3 regions of the Vibrio sp. CCUG 15886 genome follow, and region 2 is predicted to be linked to each of the others. Evidence: predicted binding sites of a transcription regulator. Region 2 holds the regulator's gene; each other region holds the start of a gene.

Region 1 (5,652 bases), on a different contig from region 2:
CGCTAGCTGCTCATCCGTATCTGGCGGGTTATTCTTAGCGATCGTCGATGACGGAATGACACGCGGAGTAGATTCAGACAATTTCTTGTATTCCACGCCTTCAAGCATCAGGGTCTCGTCACGCCCTTCATTATCGATGATCACACGATCAACCAGAACTGCTTTTAACTTAGCGCGAGTGCCTTCGATTTCTTCCCCAACCCCGTAGGTTGCTTGCTGACCACGGTTGGCGATAACGGCCAAGCTGGTTTGAGGATTGCTGCTCGCCACCGCCCCAACTAACACCAAATTTAGCCGCGTTTTAGGCGCGTCTTGCACCACCGGCTGGCTGACAACAGGCTTAGGTTTATTCTCGTTGTAAACCCCAAACAAATTGATGGCTTGCAGATCGGCGAGGTTTAATCGCTCACCTTGTTTACCTTGTGCGTTTTGCTGCGGTGCAGGTCGCCAAGCGACGATCTGCGTATTGCTCTCTTGTGTTAGCCAGACGACTTGCCCTAAAGTCCAGCCTGTCAAAGCCACCAGCACGCCAGCTAATAAAGCACTCGCTCGACTCTGAATCATGCCGTTGTTGGCAATCATCCGCGTCAGCAATGGGCTATTGGCCAATCCGGCACTCAGCTCTGATGGTTTCACTCAATCGGTTCCTTTCACTGTTTAAATTTTGCGCTTTCGCTTTCTTTGCTTGAACGCACTGCGATTTATCTTTCTTTATTCGACTGAAGATAATCGCTCGCACTTTTCCTGATCAAGGTGGAAAAATGCTCTCCTAAAACAGCACGTTATGCTGTTGTTGCGTCGATAAATCTCGCTTCGACACAGAGCTTTGCACTATATCACAGCTTGCTTGTGACACGCCTCTCTGATTCCGATTTTGCCAACTGCCTTGAAAAATTTGCGGTAAGTCACCATTGTAAAGTGCAAGATTCAATCATTCACAGCAGTGATTAGAGAGTAAAAGTGACCATGAGTTCCCCAAATGAAGCCGTTAGGCTCGATAAATGGCTGTGGGCTGCAAGATTTTACAAAACCCGTTCAATCGCTCGCGATATGGTCGATGGCGGTAAAGTCCACTATAATGGCCAACGTGCAAAGCCCAGTAAGATTATCGAAGTGGGCGCGGTATTGAAACTTCGCCAAGGCAATGAAGAAAAAACGGTTGTGATAGAAAAGCTATCCACTCAGCGACGTGGCGCACCAGAAGCACAGACGCTCTATAGCGAAACGCAAGAGAGCCAAGCAAAGCGCGAAGCACAAGCAATGCAACGTAAACTCAACGCGCATAACCCAAGTCCAGATCGCCGCCCAGATAAAAAGCAGCGCCGCGACATTATCAAATTTAAACACCAGTAAAAGCCGGAAAATACCTACGAGGAATCGCTAAATGGCAAGCAATGTTTTGAATCGCTACTTATTTGAAGATCTTTCAGTACGTGGCGAGTTGGTACAACTGGATGAAGCGTATCAGCGAATTATTTCTAGCAAGGATTATCCGGCAGCCCTACAAAAACTGCTTGGTGAGCTATTGGTTTCTACCACTCTTCTGACTGCAACTTTAAAGTTTGAAGGCTCTATCACCATTCAGCTACAAGGCGATGGCCCTGTTTCACTGGCTGTGATCAATGGTGACAATGAGCAGAAAATCCGCGGTGTGGCTCGCTGGGAAGGCCATATTGCCGACGACGCGACCCTACACGATATGATGGGCAAAGGTTATATGGTCATCACCATCGAACCGAAAAAAGGCGAGCGTTACCAAGGGATCGTTGGCCTAGAAGGTGACAACCTTGAGCAAGTTCTGGAAGGCTATTTTGAACGCTCTGAGCAGTTGAAAACCCGCATCTGGATCCGCACGGGCGAGCACGAAGGCAAAGCACACGCAGCGGGTATGCTGATTCAAGTCATGCCTGACGGTACTGGTTCAGAAAATGATTTTGAGCATCTGGAGCAATTGACCAATACGGTGAAAAACGAAGAGTTGTTCACGCTACCAGCAAACGAGCTACTTTACCGTCTCTACAATCAAGAGCAAGTGCGTCTGTTTGAACCGCAAAATGTCGAGTTCCGTTGTGGTTGCTCACGTGAGCGCAGTGGCGCGGCGATCGTGACCGTCGACAAAAATGAAATTTATGACATTTTGGCGTCTGATGGATCCGTTTCTTTACATTGTGATTACTGCGGCACGACTTATTCGTTTGATGAATCTGACGTCAACAAGCTGTACGAAGAGGCAGCATCGGAGCCAAAAACGCTGCATTAATTTACCCGCTTTACCAAGCACGTAATTTACCCATCAAAAGGCCAGCTTATGCTGGCCTTTTTGTGATCAAAACCCGATAAAACATGGGTTTATACGTAATTAAATAACCCCTTAATTTTTGGCAATTAATAATTCTTTTGATCTAGCGCAAAGGTTTGCGTGCGCGATAAACTATCTCAGCCAATATGTGACGGGACACCTAAAACCATAGGAAAATTAAGGGTAATTTTTGAACTATATCCCTGTTTTCTCCCCCACCCGTTGTTAGCATGGTGAGCAGAAAAATTAATAAATTCTTACAAAATCCCTACAAAAATCCTATAAGGAGCACCTATGACCGTTATGGAACATACAAAGGCTGCATCAATTGATCTAACCAAGCATGGTCTTCGCAACGTAAAAGAGGTTGTGCGCAACCCAAGTTACGAAATGCTGTTTGCAGAAGAGACTCGAGCTGATCTCGAAGGCTACGAAAAAGGCGTAGTGACAGAGCTCGGCGCGGTGGCTGTAGACACAGGCATCTTCACTGGCCGCTCACCAAAAGACAAATACATTGTGAAAGATGCGACAACCGAAGAACATATGTGGTGGACAACACCAGCCGTCCCGAACGATAACAAGCCAATCACACAAGAAGTGTGGAATGACCTAAAACAACTGGTCACTAACCAGCTTTCTGGCAAGCGCGTTTTTGTGATTGATGGTTATTGTGGTGCCAACCCTGATACCCGTCTTAGCATTCGAGTCATCACCGAAGTGGCGTGGCAAGCGCATTTCGTTAAGAACATGTTCATCCGCCCAACCGAAGAAGAATTGGCCAGCTTTGAGCCTGATTTCGTGGTGATGAACGGTGCAAAATGCACCAACCAAAAGTGGAAAGAGCACGGTCTGAACTCTGAAAACTTCACGGTGTTTAACCTAACTGAGCGCATGCAGTTGATCGGCGGTACTTGGTACGGCGGTGAGATGAAGAAAGGCATGTTCGCGATGATGAACTACTTCCTGCCTCTTAAAGGCATTGCGTCGATGCACTGTTCTGCCAACATGGGCAAAGAAGGTGATGTGGCGATCTTCTTCGGTCTATCTGGTACGGGTAAAACAACGCTGTCGACCGATCCAAAACGCGCGCTGATTGGCGATGACGAGCACGGCTGGGATGACGACGGTGTGTTTAACTTCGAAGGTGGTTGTTACGCGAAAACCATCAAGCTGTCGAAAGAAGCTGAGCCTGATATTTACAATGCCATCCGCCGCGATGCACTGCTTGAAAACGTAACTGTTCGCAATGACGGCTCGATCAACTTTGATGATGGTTCGAAAACCGAGAACACTCGCGTTTCTTACCCAATCCATCACATTGAAAACATCGTTAAGCCAGTATCAAAAGGCGGTCATGCCAACAAAGTGATCTTCCTTTCTGCCGATGCGTTTGGCGTGTTGCCTCCAGTGTCTAAACTGACCCCAGAACAAACTAAGTATCACTTCCTATCTGGCTTTACTGCGAAGTTGGCTGGTACTGAGCGTGGTATTACTGAACCAACACCAACTTTCTCTGCGTGTTTTGGTGCCGCGTTCCTGACGCTTCACCCAACCAAGTACGCTGAAGTACTGGTAAAACGTATGGAAGAAGCAGGGGCAGAAGCCTACCTCGTCAATACCGGTTGGAACGGTAGCGGCAAGCGTATCTCAATCCAAGATACGCGCGGTATTATCGATGCGATCCTTGATGGTTCTATTGAAGAAGCACCAACCAAACACGTGCCTATCTTCAATCTAGAAGTACCAACATCACTTCCTGGTGTGGATCCAACCATCCTTGACCCACGTGACACTTACGTTGACCCGCTACAGTGGGAAAGCAAAGCGCAAGATCTTGCTCAACGCTTTATCAACAACTTCGCTAAGTACACCGACAACGCGGAAGGTCAATCACTTGTGGCTGCAGGCCCACAACTCGATTAGTGACCTAGCTACGAAAAGCAAACTTAAGCCCCTCACCTGAGGGGCTTTTTTATTGAATCGTTGCGAAAATTAAGCCAAGCTTATCTGCACTTATTTGCAAACGTTAGTGATCAGTAGGCAGGGATGAAAAAAGCACTAATCAGTGTCGCGCTTTTGTTGATTGTCATCGCTCTAATTCCAATCAGCATTCTAGTGAGCTTACAAACGCGCTATGCCAGCCAAGTGTTTAATCAGCTCAGTCAGTTCAGCGGGCTTGGCATGCAAGCTGAGTCGGTCCACTATCAGTATCCTGACCATTTTTCGTTTAAGAATGTCTCTTTTACGCATAATGAAGTGAGCTACGTTGAACAGTTGGAGATCTGGCTAAGCCCAGAGCTGTATACCAACGGACGCGTGCAAATTGCCAGTGTGTTACTGGATGGTTTGAGTCTACAAACGGGTCTTTCCCGCTCGCCAAAAACGTTTATTCCCAACACCGTACAGATTCACCAATTGGCCATTTCAAACCTCGATTACGCCGACAACCAGTTGAGTGCGCGCGGTATTAAGTTTCAGGTAAAGCAACCTCAATGGCAACGCAGCGATCAGTTCATTCCTTTCGGTGAGATTCAGTTCTCCGCACAGCAGCTTTACTGGCAGGGCGAAGCGTTTAACCAACCTTTGCTCGATATCGATTACAAACCTCAAGACAGCACCCTTTATGGTCTATCTTTGTCTTGGCGTGGCGCTAAAGTCTCAGGCCAAGCGGAGCAATACCCGCAAGGTTGGTCATTGGTCAATGTCACCGTTGAAGGTCTCGATTTGTCACAGCAGCAACTCACGTCCATTTTGGCGAAGCCATGGAAGAGGTTTGGCTCGCAGATTACCCACATCAACAGCTTGGACATCTTACGCAGTTCACTCGCGTTAGAAGATTACCGCTTGATCAACTTTGAACTGAGTAGTGAAAATTTGACCTTGCCTTTCTCACTTTGGCAGCAGCAACAGGGGCTCATTTCCTTCTCAGCAGAGAGCGTGCAAGATCAGCACAACGTGTGGGTTGAGCCGCGCATCAAATTCACTCTCGATCCCAACGCCATTAACGTAGAGGAAGCGTCTGCTCAGTGGCAGCAAGGGAACCTTCTCTTCTCTGGCACGATCAAACCCGATGTGATAGCGCTGGATCAGCTCATGGTCAACAACGTGAAGTGGGCGGCAGAGCAACCTGGCGAAGCCGCATGGCTTTGGCAATGGCTTGAAAATGCGTCACACGTGAGTGTAGAACGACTGAACATCGAGCGCAGTCAGTTTATCCAATTGATTCGCCAGCCTTACTGGCAACTGTCTGGTCTCAATATCGATGGGGAAAAAGTGCTGCTCAAACAAGAGCAACAACTCGGATTGTGGCAAGGCAAGCTGCGGGCCACGGCGGCCAACGCCAGTTATCAAGA
Region 2 (5,652 bases):
TTGTTTGTTAATTTTGGCTTTCTAAGCCACGCCTAGTCGCCTGCAAACATGTAGCCTTCACCGTGTACGGTCACAAAAATTTGTGGGTTCTTAGGATCAAACTCCATTTTTGCTCTCATGCGACGAATCAAAACATCAATCGTTCTGTCGTTTGGCGCGTCAACACGATGGCTGATCATGTTGAGAATGCGTTCACGGCTTAGTACCTGATTTGGGTAAGACGAAAGCGCCACCAGCAGCTCATATTCTGCCTTGGTCAACTTCACTGGCTCACCATTGTGGCTCAACGCTCGACGATGAATATCGAAGGTCCAGTCACCAAAACGGACAATATGGTCTTCGTTTTCCGCGTCTTGATGTTTTGAACCACCACTGCGCGCAAGCGAAATCCGCCACAACAAGTTTTTCACTCGAACCAGCAGTTCACGTAACTCAAATGGTTTGGTGACGTAGTCGTCTGCCCCCATCTCCAAACCAACAATTTTATCTATGCTATCCGTGCGTCCGGTTACCAAAATAATGCCAATGTCCGATTGGCTGCGTAGTTCACGGGTCAGCATCAAGCCGTCTTCACCTGGTAAGTTAATGTCTAACATCACCAAATCAACGCAGCTATTTTGCAAAATATGACGCATCTCGGCACCACTTTCCGCTTCACTTACTGTGTAACCTTCTTTTTGAAAATAACCCGCAAGTTTACTGCGAGTCACTACATCATCTTCTACGACTAATACGTGATAGCTCATTTACACCACTTCATGTCATTTCTGTCTACACGGGCAGATATTCTATTCATAACTAGTAACATTTCTAGTCATACTTCGTTTGAAATGCAAGTATCTTGATTTTTATTGATTCAAAACAAGCTTAATATCAAGCCATTAACAAGCTCAAATATATTTATATTTTTCTTAACAATAGGCGTTATTGTTATTCATTTTTTTTGGTTACACTTATAGGAGATTGATTTAGGAGCGATAAATGATGCAAGAGATAAAAGCCTTTAATGAAAAACGTGCGGAAATATATTGGTGGCTTTCGAGCTTATTTGCCAAAGAGCTGACACAGGAAGAGCTCGATAAATATCAAAGCATGGAAATTAGAGCGTTTTTAACTGGATTGGCTGAAAACGATGCACTGAGACCATCCGTTAACGCCTTCGTCGATGCACTCAATCGTCTTGTTGACCGTCAAGATGCGCAATTGGAATTAGCGGCAGATTTTTGTGACCTATTTTTGAAAACCGCAAAACACGGCGCACTTCCATACGCATCTATTTATCTAACAAAAGATGGCCTACTCAATGGCGAACCAGCACAAAAAATGGACACTTGGCTGAAAAAACATGGTGTGCAGGTCAATCAACAACTGAATGAACCGGCCGATCACTTAGCTATCATGCTCGACTTTCTTGGCAACCTTATCATTCGCTCAAATGAGCTTGAACAAGATCGCCACATGGAAGAAGCCTTCATTGAGCAAAACGCATTTATTCAAGAAATGTTGCTCTCTTGGTTACCTAGCTTCTCTCAACGAGCAGCAGAATATGATGAGTTTGGTTTCTATAACAGTGCAATAAAACTACTTGTTGCGTTTTGTATGCTGGACAGCGACTATTTAGTTGGATAATAATTACGCCCTTATCAATAGAGCAAACACTCGGTTACACTTTAACCACTAAAGTGTGAACGCGGATACACTATTCGCCGTTTGAGTAGGTTGCCACTCTTGCCGTCTCGGTCTAAAATTGAGACCGCAATCGATAAAATATGATTTTAATGCAAACCGCTGAAATACAGCGGTTTTTGTGTTTATTTAAAGCTAAGCTGCTGCTTTTCTAGTGTGTCTTCCTTACAAAGCGAATTCGGAGAAAGGTAGCAAACTGTGTTGCAACAAAGAATCGTAGATTCAAAATGCAACCTTAGACAGGACAATACCTATGGCCACAATTAAAGATGTCGCGCGTCTCGCTGGAGTATCCACGACCACAGTGTCGCACGTAATCAACAAAACGCGTTTTGTTGCAGAAGCCACTCAAGAAAAAGTCATGAAAGCGGTTGACGAGCTCAACTACGCACCGAGCGCAGTAGCGCGTAGCCTAAAGTGCAACACCACTCGTACTATTGGTATGCTGGTCACACAGTCGACCAATTTGTTCTTTTCTGAAGTAATTGATGGCGTAGAAAGCTACTGTTACCGCCAAGGCTATACGCTAATTCTTTGTAATACGGGCGGTATCTACGAGAAGCAACGTGACTACATTCGTATGCTTGCGGAAAAGCGCGTAGATGGCATTTTGGTGATGTGTTCTGACCTCACCGAAGAGCTCCGAGAAATGCTTGATAAGCATGCAGATATTCCTAAAGTGATTATGGACTGGGGTCCAATCAGCTCACAAGCCGATAAAATTATCGATAACTCAGAAGAAGGTGGCTACTTGGCCACTAAGTACCTGATTGATAACGGCCATACAAAAATCGCGTGTTTGAGTGGCCACTTTGAAAAAGCCGCGTGCCAAGAGCGCATCCAAGGCTTTAAACGTGCGATGAAGGAAGCCAATATTACCGTTAACAACGAGTGGATCCTTGAAGGAAACTTTGAATGTGACACGGCTGTGATGGCTGCTGACAAGATCGCGTCATGGCAAGATCGCCCAACTGCGGTCTTCTGCTTCAACGACACCATGGCACTGGGTTTGATGAGCCGCCTTCAGCAGTTAGGCCTTCGCATTCCTGAAGACATCTCTGTTATCGGCTACGATAATATTGAGTTGGCGGAATACTTCTCACCACCGCTAACAACCATCCACCAGCCAAAACGCCGTGTTGGTAAAAATGCATTTGAGATCCTTCTCGAACGCATTAAGGACAAAGAGCATGACAAACGCGTGTTTGAAATGCATCCCGAGTTAGTGGTTCGTGATACCGTCAAAAAAATCAATTAGTTAAGACTAATATTCTAAAGCATCCAAATCTGGATGCTTTTTTTTCATTCTTAGTAAGTGATTTGTTAAGTCAAATTCTGTTAAGTTCTTAAAATCGAGCATTCATTCACTTAACTGCAACTATTATCTGAACCAATGTCACATTTTTTATTTGAAAATGTGATGTTACTTCAATAGAAATCGTATCCTTCTAGAGTCACGCACAGGGCAAACCATTTGAAAAAGTGGGACGCAAAGCCTCCGGCCTAAACCAGACGTTTTTTGGTAGGTAGCGGGGTTACCGATGGCAAAAATGCATAACAACAAGTTTACCCATTAATGACATTGTATTTGCATTGGTTTGCTAATCTCTCGGACCTGATTTGGTGGCGTAATAGTAATTACACCGAGATAACACATCATGGATAAACCGATACTCAAAGATTCAATGAAGCTTTTTGAGCAACTTGGTGCGATAAAATCTCGCTCAATGTTTGGCGGATTCGGCCTTTTTGCAGATGAGACCATGTTCGCACTTGTGGTGAAAGACCAGCTTCATATTCGCGCAGATCAAAAATCAACATTACTTTTTGAAAAGCAAGGACTCAAACCATACGTTTATACTAAGCGTGGTTTCCCTGTTGTCACTAAGTACTACGCGATTTCAGACGCGCTATGGCAAGACCAAAATGCACTACTCAACGTAGCCAAACGTGCATTGGCCAGTGCTAATAACGATAAACAACAGCAAGCAACAGCAAAACCTGAACGATTAAAAGACCTGCCTAACCTGCGTTTAGCCACCGAACGAATGCTTAAAAAGGCGGGAATAGAAACAGTCGAGCAGTTGGAGTCTCAAGGCGCGGTTCGTGCATACGAAGCGATTAAAAACACCCACAGTGGTGCCGTGAGCTTAGAGCTGCTTTGGGCGTTAGAGGGAGCCATCAATGGTACGCACTGGAGTGTGATTCCTCAGCAACGTCGAGACGAATTAGTGAATAAATTGTCTTTGTAGACAAGCACGTTTATTATTTCTTATAGATTAAAACCACATCAAAATGATGTGGTTTTTTTATATCGTTTGAAAGATTTTCTGTCTCAATCAGGTCTGATAACCAAGCTATCTGGAGAAAAATTGAATGAACAAAAAACTCGTATTCGGAATCTTGCTTATCGCGACCATTATTTTATTGGCGGTTAATTTTAGTCAATACCTCACACTCGACAACGCTAAAGCACAACAACTTGCCCTGAACAGTTTTATTGAAGAAAACTTTCTGTTTGCTTCAATAAGCTATTTTGTCATTTACGTTGGTCTTACCGCCTTTTCAGTACCAGGAGCAACCGTCGTCACACTATTGGGCGCTGCTCTGTTTGGTTTTTGGTATAGCCTACTGCTTGTCTCATTTGCCAGCACCATTGGAGCAACCATCGCATTTTTGAGTAGTCGCTACCTACTAAAAGATTGGGTGCAGGCACGTTTTGGAGACAAACTTAGCGCGATCAACCAAGGCGTTGAAAAGGATGGCGCCTTTTATCTATTTTCGTTACGCCTGATCCCAGTCTTCCCATTTTTCCTTATTAACTTGCTGATGGGTTTAACACCAATTTCCATTGGTCGTTACTATCTTACTAGCCAGATCGGCATGCTACCTGGCACGGCTGTTTACCTAAATGCGGGGACACAATTGGCCGACATCAACTCGTTGTCGGGGATACTTTCACCAACAGTATTAGCCTCATTTGCGTTACTGGGTGTCTTTCCTATCGCTGTAAAATGGATCATGAGTAAATTTAGACCTCAACTCTCTTCATAAAAGGAATTCACTTATGAAGATATTCACCGCCAACACTCCTATAGAAGCGCATATCGTGTGCCAGTTACTGATGAATGAAGCGGTACAATGTGAGGTTCGAGGTGAGGGTTTATTTGGCTTGAGAGGTGAGTTACCAGCAACTGAGGATACCAATCCATACATTTGGCTATTAGAACCTGAGAAAGTCGATTTTGCTAAAGCGATATTAGACAGCTATCGTGAGCAGCAAGTAGCACATCAAAATTGGCAATGCCCACAGTGCGGAGAAGAAATAGAAGGTCAATTTGGAGCTTGCTGGTATTGTGGGCAAGTGCTTGAGTAATGAGCACAATTGACAGAGGAAGGCACTAGCCTTCCTCTTGTTTTATTAGATTTGGCGTTGGATAAAATCGATCGAATGCTGGTTAAACTCGTCGGGCTTTTCCACATTGCACACATGGCCACAGTTTTTTATCTCTAGCAACTCACTCTGGGTGTGAGCCGCAACCATCTCTTTGACGGGTTTAATAAACATATAATCACGCTCTCCCATCAAATATAGCGTTGGGATTGGCAATTCACGCTCTTTGAAATAACGCATCAATGGATTGACCTCTGCCGCGAGTATAAACCAGCGCTTAAACTCTTTTTGACACAGCTTCTTCGCTTCACGGATAAAGAGATGACGTGATTCCTGCTGATTTTTTTGCGGCATCACAATGTAGGCAAACAGCTTGTACAACCACATATAGGGCAGCACATGCTTGCCAAAGTTACCTAGAGAGACCAAGATACGAGAGCGCGCATCGAGACGCGTTACCGCACCACCAAGCACCATGGATTTAACCCTTTCCCCCGCCAGTTCCGCTAGATTTCGGACAATGATCGTCCCTAGAGACATCCCAACGAAATGTGCGGAGTGAATTTTAAGAT
Region 3 (5,652 bases), 290 kb from region 2:
AACGTCAGAATGCAACCACTGGCGAATCTGAAACCAACTCAGCCACTAAAGGCGCACTGATTGGCGCGATTGCAGGCGCAGTCGCTGGCGCGGCAACGGGCGACAAAAAAGATCGTGGTAAACGTGCCCTGATCGGCGCAGCAGGCGGAGCCGCTATTGGTGGTGGTGTTGGGTATTACTTTGACCAACAAGAGAAAGCACTGCGTGAAGCACTGCTTAATTCTGGCGTTCAGGTCGAACGTGTTGGCGAAAATCAATTGCTGTTACGTCTTGAAAATGGCATCGGTTTTAGCTCAAGCTCTTATGCTCTGGATAGCGGCATTCACAATACCCTTAAAGGTGTAGCGCAAATCTTAGTTGAGTACCCAGATACCAGCTTAGTGATTGATGGCTTTACTGACAGCACAGGCAATGATGCCTCTAACCAAATTCTCTCCGAGCGTCGTGCGGAATCCGTCCGTAGCTTCCTGATTTCTCAAAACGTTGCTGCAGGCCGAGCCGTCGCACGAGGCAACGGTGAACGTTACCCTCTTTGCACCAACAGCACTGCAGAAGGCCGAGCTTGTAACCGCCGTGTCGAGATACAAATCCTGCCACTTAAGTAATAACGCAAAGTTGGCAATTTTGGCTTAGCTGCTGATTTCACATTAGGTTCAGTCTATAATTTGGGCTGAACCTAACCTCTAGAGATCCCATTTTGCGCAAACTCATTTTGCTTGTTACTTCGCTCATGTTCCTGATGCTTTCTTTTCGCTCTCATGCAGAAAGCACACAGGAGTTAACAGCAAAAGCCAATCAGCAAGATCCCAAGGCACAATATCAGCTCGCTGTTCAACTCGAACAGCACCAAGATGACACGGCTTCTGTCGATGCTTTCTATTGGTACCAACAATCCGCTGAGTTAGGTTATGAGCCTGCGCAGTTTAAACTCGCACAAGCTTTAGAAAGTGGCATAGGGACGCAAGTCAATATTAAAAGCGCCGCAAATTGGTACCTCCACTCGGCACTCCAAGGTAATCAAGTTGCCCTGCTGCGTTTGGGCAATCTGTATGAACAACACGGCAATGAATTTAACAATCTTGACCTTGCTCAACAGTGGTTTGGTATTGCAGCCCAAACTAATCAGCAAGCTGATCAAGAATACAATCGCATACTTGAACTTAAGTTCAACCAGTTGCGTGCCAAGCAAGTCTCTGCGATATCGCAGCTCGATAGTGCTTTGGCGGAACCCGTTGACGAGCATTCGCTCACATCAAACCAAACCAATTTCTCGCAAAAAAACAGTGCTTCTGTAGTCAGTGATTGGATCCCTATTGCTCTATTGCTCAGTGTTATTCTTGCAGGCGTTTCTTTGGCGCGCACAATACGAAAACGTCGACTCACTCAGCAAATAGACCGCGACTTAACACTAGAAAAGGAACTGAAAAGTCAGCAGTTCAGTAACAAGCAGTTAAAACGCCAGTTAGAAAAAGTCTTTAACGAGTACAAAAAACTGCAGAATCAACAAAAAAATCATAAGGTAGCGCTGGCTTGCGCGATGTTTGGTTACCTGCCAAGTAACATCCCTGATGAAAAGTCGATCAAAATTCGCTTCCGCCAACTATCGAAACTCTACCACCCAGATGCCAGGGGTAGTGAAGAGGAAATGAAGCGCCTAAACGGGGCATTAAAAGTACTATTACAAAATGTTACAAATAAGTAACACTGCAATTGTTGATATATCAATCAAAACGCGAAACACCCATATAATCTACTCTCGCAATCGATCACGCTCTCAAATTTTATTTACAGACATTTAACACCCATAGAAAAGTTATGGCATAATAGCGCCGCAAAATAACACCTAACCAAGACTCTAGGTGGGGAGAACGAGATGTTTACAATTGAAGGCACCTGTGATTGGTGCAAAAAGCCAAGAATGCTGACTAGACATGACTATCTTGATGGCAAATGCCATCACGCATGTGAAGAATGCAATGACATTGCAAAAATTGACGTACGCTTGTTTAACATTGGCGAACAACAGATGCGCGATCGTCAAATGTTAAGTTCATAGTGTTAAACAGCCATATTTTATCGTAAATAGACAAATCAATAAGCTTGGATAACCACACTAGGAATGAATCAAGCATCAATGGATGATTTCGATACCCTCTCTTTGCAGAGGGTATTTTTTTGTCGTCAGTTCCAGCTTCCCTATCGCGTCTTCTAACCATTATTATCTACAAACAGACAGCCGTTCGCATAACGAGAAATATTCAACTATCTTTCTGAAGCATTGTGCAATCGAATACATTTGTGACTTCACTCTAATAATGCAACATAAACAACCGTTACATTACTTATAGTGACAGGGATCACTGAAGAGTTTTCGTTCTTGCATAGAATAACCTTCCATGCAATTACAAGGATTCACCATGAAGAGTCGCTTTGAGAACGCGCTGGCAAGCGCACCAGAATCACTTTCACGCCATCTAGCGCCTATCATTTTGGCTGCTGACTTTGATGCTTCCCTTTCAACAGTTCAGTTTGATGAGTTACTCAAGCAAACAGGGATGACCGATAACCAACTACGTGTTGCGTTGCTTCCCTTTGCTGCCGCTTACTCTTACGCGCCCATCTCTGAGTTTTATGTTGGTGCGATTGTTCGTGGCCTATCTGGTACTCTTTATTTTGGCGCGAATATGGAGTTTGATGGGGTCCAGCTTGGACAAACGGTTCATGCTGAACAATCGGCTATTAGTCACGCATGGATGAAGGGCGAGCAAGGTCTTTCAGACATCACCATTAATTTCAGCCCTTGTGGTCACTGCCGTCAGTTCATGAATGAATTATCCAGTGCCAAAGAGCTTAAGATTCAATTGCCAGAGCGCGAAGAAAAGAAACTACACGACTATCTGCCAGATTCATTTGGCCCATCAGATTTGGGCATCGAATCGGCATTAATGAGCCAAGTCCATCATGGTTTCGCCACTGAAGATGATGATGCCTTAATGCAACGTGCGGTTGAAGCCATGAACCGCAGTCATGCACCTTATACGCACAACTTGAGCGGTGTGGCATTGCAGACTGAAAGTGGACGCGTTTATCTGGGTGCATACGCCGAAAATGCTGCTTTCAACCCAAGCCTTCCACCACTGCAAGTGGCATTGATCCAGTTGCTTCTCGCGGGTGAGAGATTTGACAATATTCAGTCTGCGGCGCTTGTTGAAAGCCATAAAGGCAAAATTAGCCACTTAGCATGTACCCAGTCCACACTGGAAGCCTTAAACCCCGATATTCCAGTGAGTTATCTCAGCTTATAGCGATATGTCGTCAGCCCTACTTTACGTAGGGCTTTCTTTAAAATCACAAAGCAAACGTTTGCTTTGCGGGTTAAATTGAGTATGATCGGCGGCAATTTTATTCTCTCTGATTACTTTTTAAAGGAAGCACTATGTTCGGTACCGCGACTCGCGAAAGCGCCACACGCGTATTACTTTTGGGCTCTGGTGAACTCGGTAAAGAGGTGGCGATCGAATGCCAACGTCTTGGTCTGGAAGTGATTGCCTGTGATCGCTACCCTGATGCACCCGCGATGCAAGTAGCACACCGCAGTTATGTTTTCGACATGTTAGATGCAAGCGAGCTAGAAAAAGTTATCGCCGCAGAACAACCTGCGTTTGTAGTTCCAGAGATTGAGGCTATCGCAACGGACAAGTTGGTAGAACTCGAGGAACAAGGCTTAAACGTGGTGCCTAGTGCAAAAGCAACCAAACTCACAATGAACCGTGAAGGGATTCGTCGTCTAGCGGCAGAAGAGCTTGGCCTCACTACCTCACCATACCGCTTTGCAGACAACTATCAGCAATTTGTCGAAGCCGTTGAAGCGGTGTCGATTCCTTGCGTCGTAAAACCCGTGATGAGCTCTTCTGGCAAAGGACAAAGTGTCATTAAATCTCCAGCCGATATTGAGAAAGCATGGCAATATGCTCAAGAAGGTGGTCGCACTGGCGCTGGACGAGTGATTGTCGAAGGCTTTATCGACTTCGATTATGAGATCACTCTACTCACCGTTCGCGCAGTTGATGGCGTGCATTTCTGTGCTCCTATTGGCCATCGACAAGAAGATGGGGATTATCGTGAATCTTGGCAACCACAGCAGATGTCTGAAAATGCCATCAAAGCTGCCGAATACACAGCAGAACAGGTAGTCAATGCGTTAGGTGGCTACGGTATTTTCGGTGTAGAACTTTTCGTAAAAGGTGACAAGGTGATCTTCAATGAAGTCTCCCCTCGCCCACACGATACCGGGCTAGTAACACTGATTTCACAAGAAATGTCTGAATTTGCTCTCCACGTACGTGCATTTACTGGCATGCCAGTGAACAAGATTGTTCAATACGGCCCTTCCGCTTCAGCGGTGATTTTGGGCAATGGTCAATCAGAAAACCTTCGCTTTGACGGAATGTCTGACGCGCTTGAACAACCGCAAACCCAGTTGCGTCTGTTTGGCAAACCCGATATTAATGGCCGTCGTCGTTTAGGTGTTGTGTTGACACGTCGTTCTAGCACTGAGAAAGCGGTGGATGCAGCAATAGAAAGTGCTAAGAAAATCAAAGTCATTTACTGAACATCGTTTTTCGATTCAGCCGATTAAAAAGGGTAGCTCACGCTACCCTTTGTTATTTATCGTTTTCAATAACGTAGACTTCTTCGCTAAAGCGGCTTAAGCCTTGTTTTGCAATTTTGGGATGATGTTCATCCGCGATGTCTTGATACAAACGTGTCACATGCATGCCTGCAAATAAGTGTTCTATCTCTTCTTGAGTGACCGAAAACGGAGGGCCGGCCATCTCTTGCTGAGGGTAATCTAAACTCACCAGTAAAATACGCCCGCCAGGATTTAATAGACCACGAATGCGTTGTACATACTCCACTCGCATCTCTTCAGGCAACGCAATCAGAGCTGCACGGTCGTATATCAAATCTGCTTTACTGATCGGAGCGGTGAAAAAATCCCCCGCGTAAATAGACAACTCATCAAACTGATATAGCTCATGTTGGCCGGAAATCGGTATCACCGTCGGAGTGTAAAAGTGCTCAGCAAAAAAAGATCGCACGGCAATCAAACTGAGTTCAGCACCTTCAACGTGATCATGCTTCGTTGCCAACCACGCAAGATCTTCTGTTTTACCACAAAGTGGAACCAAAACCGTTTCTTCTCGCTTCGGTGCCAACGCAGACCAAAAACGGGTCAATAATGGATTAACGTCTTCCAAATGAAAGCCAATTTGGTTGCTGGCCCATTTGTTGTGCCAAAATTCTGCATCTCTCATCGTTATCTGTATCTTTCTTTTGAACTGACCTGCGCCATAGCCTAACCAATAATTAACATTGAAAACAGTGAAAAGTGGTTTTCGTTCATATTAAGTTAATCCTTGGAATGTAGAGTGTATGACTGAAATCTGGGGATTATGCAGTGTGTGACACTGTGCACATAAGAGAAACATATACACTTATCTTGATTGTTTCCTGACAGTGCGCCCCCATAACTTAAGTAACTTGACTGAGTTTTAGACCTTTTGACTCCCCGTTTACTAAAACAACGCAAGTTAAGGAGAGTGAATGAGCTTATTTCTTCGTACTACCGCATTGATGCTTTTGGTACTA

Evidence for each region. Region 2 encodes PurR, which represses purine synthesis genes. Its sites were predicted from a motif close to TNANGNAAACGTTTNCNTNA; they were not measured.
Region 1: the regulator PurR is predicted to act here: its motif matches at 2,404-2,423, upstream of pckA (phosphoenolpyruvate carboxykinase (ATP)).
Region 3: the regulator PurR is predicted to act here: its motif matches at 3,352-3,371, upstream of purT (formate-dependent phosphoribosylglycinamide formyltransferase).

What each region holds. Positions count from the first base shown of each region.
Region 1 is NZ_JAQQBT010000011.1:56,651-62,302, forward strand. It holds gene gspC (type II secretion system protein GspC) at 1-582, opposite strand, end outside; gene hslR (ribosome-associated heat shock protein Hsp15) at 967-1,353, shown strand; gene hslO (Hsp33 family molecular chaperone HslO) at 1,385-2,260, shown strand; gene pckA (phosphoenolpyruvate carboxykinase (ATP)) at 2,594-4,222, shown strand; gene PQQ36_RS16950 (AsmA family protein) at 4,346-5,652, shown strand, end outside.
Region 2 is NZ_JAQQBT010000003.1:31,965-37,616, reverse strand. It holds gene torR (two-component system response regulator TorR) at 33-746, opposite strand; gene torD (molecular chaperone TorD) at 982-1,629, shown strand; gene purR (HTH-type transcriptional repressor PurR) at 1,940-2,944, shown strand; cyclic di-GMP riboswitch class I at 3,141-3,229, shown strand; gene PQQ36_RS08740 (TfoX/Sxy family DNA transformation protein) at 3,345-3,938, shown strand; gene PQQ36_RS08735 (TVP38/TMEM64 family protein) at 4,063-4,740, shown strand; gene PQQ36_RS08730 (putative signal transducing protein) at 4,754-5,062, shown strand; gene PQQ36_RS08725 (alpha/beta fold hydrolase) at 5,108-5,652, opposite strand, start outside.
Region 3 is NZ_JAQQBT010000003.1:317,022-322,673, reverse strand. It holds gene PQQ36_RS09960 (OmpA family protein) at 1-605, shown strand, start outside; gene PQQ36_RS09955 (J domain-containing protein) at 698-1,702, shown strand; gene PQQ36_RS09950 (hypothetical protein) at 1,874-2,056, shown strand; gene cdd (cytidine deaminase) at 2,418-3,305, shown strand; gene purT (formate-dependent phosphoribosylglycinamide formyltransferase) at 3,437-4,612, shown strand; gene PQQ36_RS09935 (thiopurine S-methyltransferase) at 4,665-5,318, opposite strand; gene PQQ36_RS09930 (phosphoribosylglycinamide formyltransferase) at 5,608-5,652, shown strand, end outside.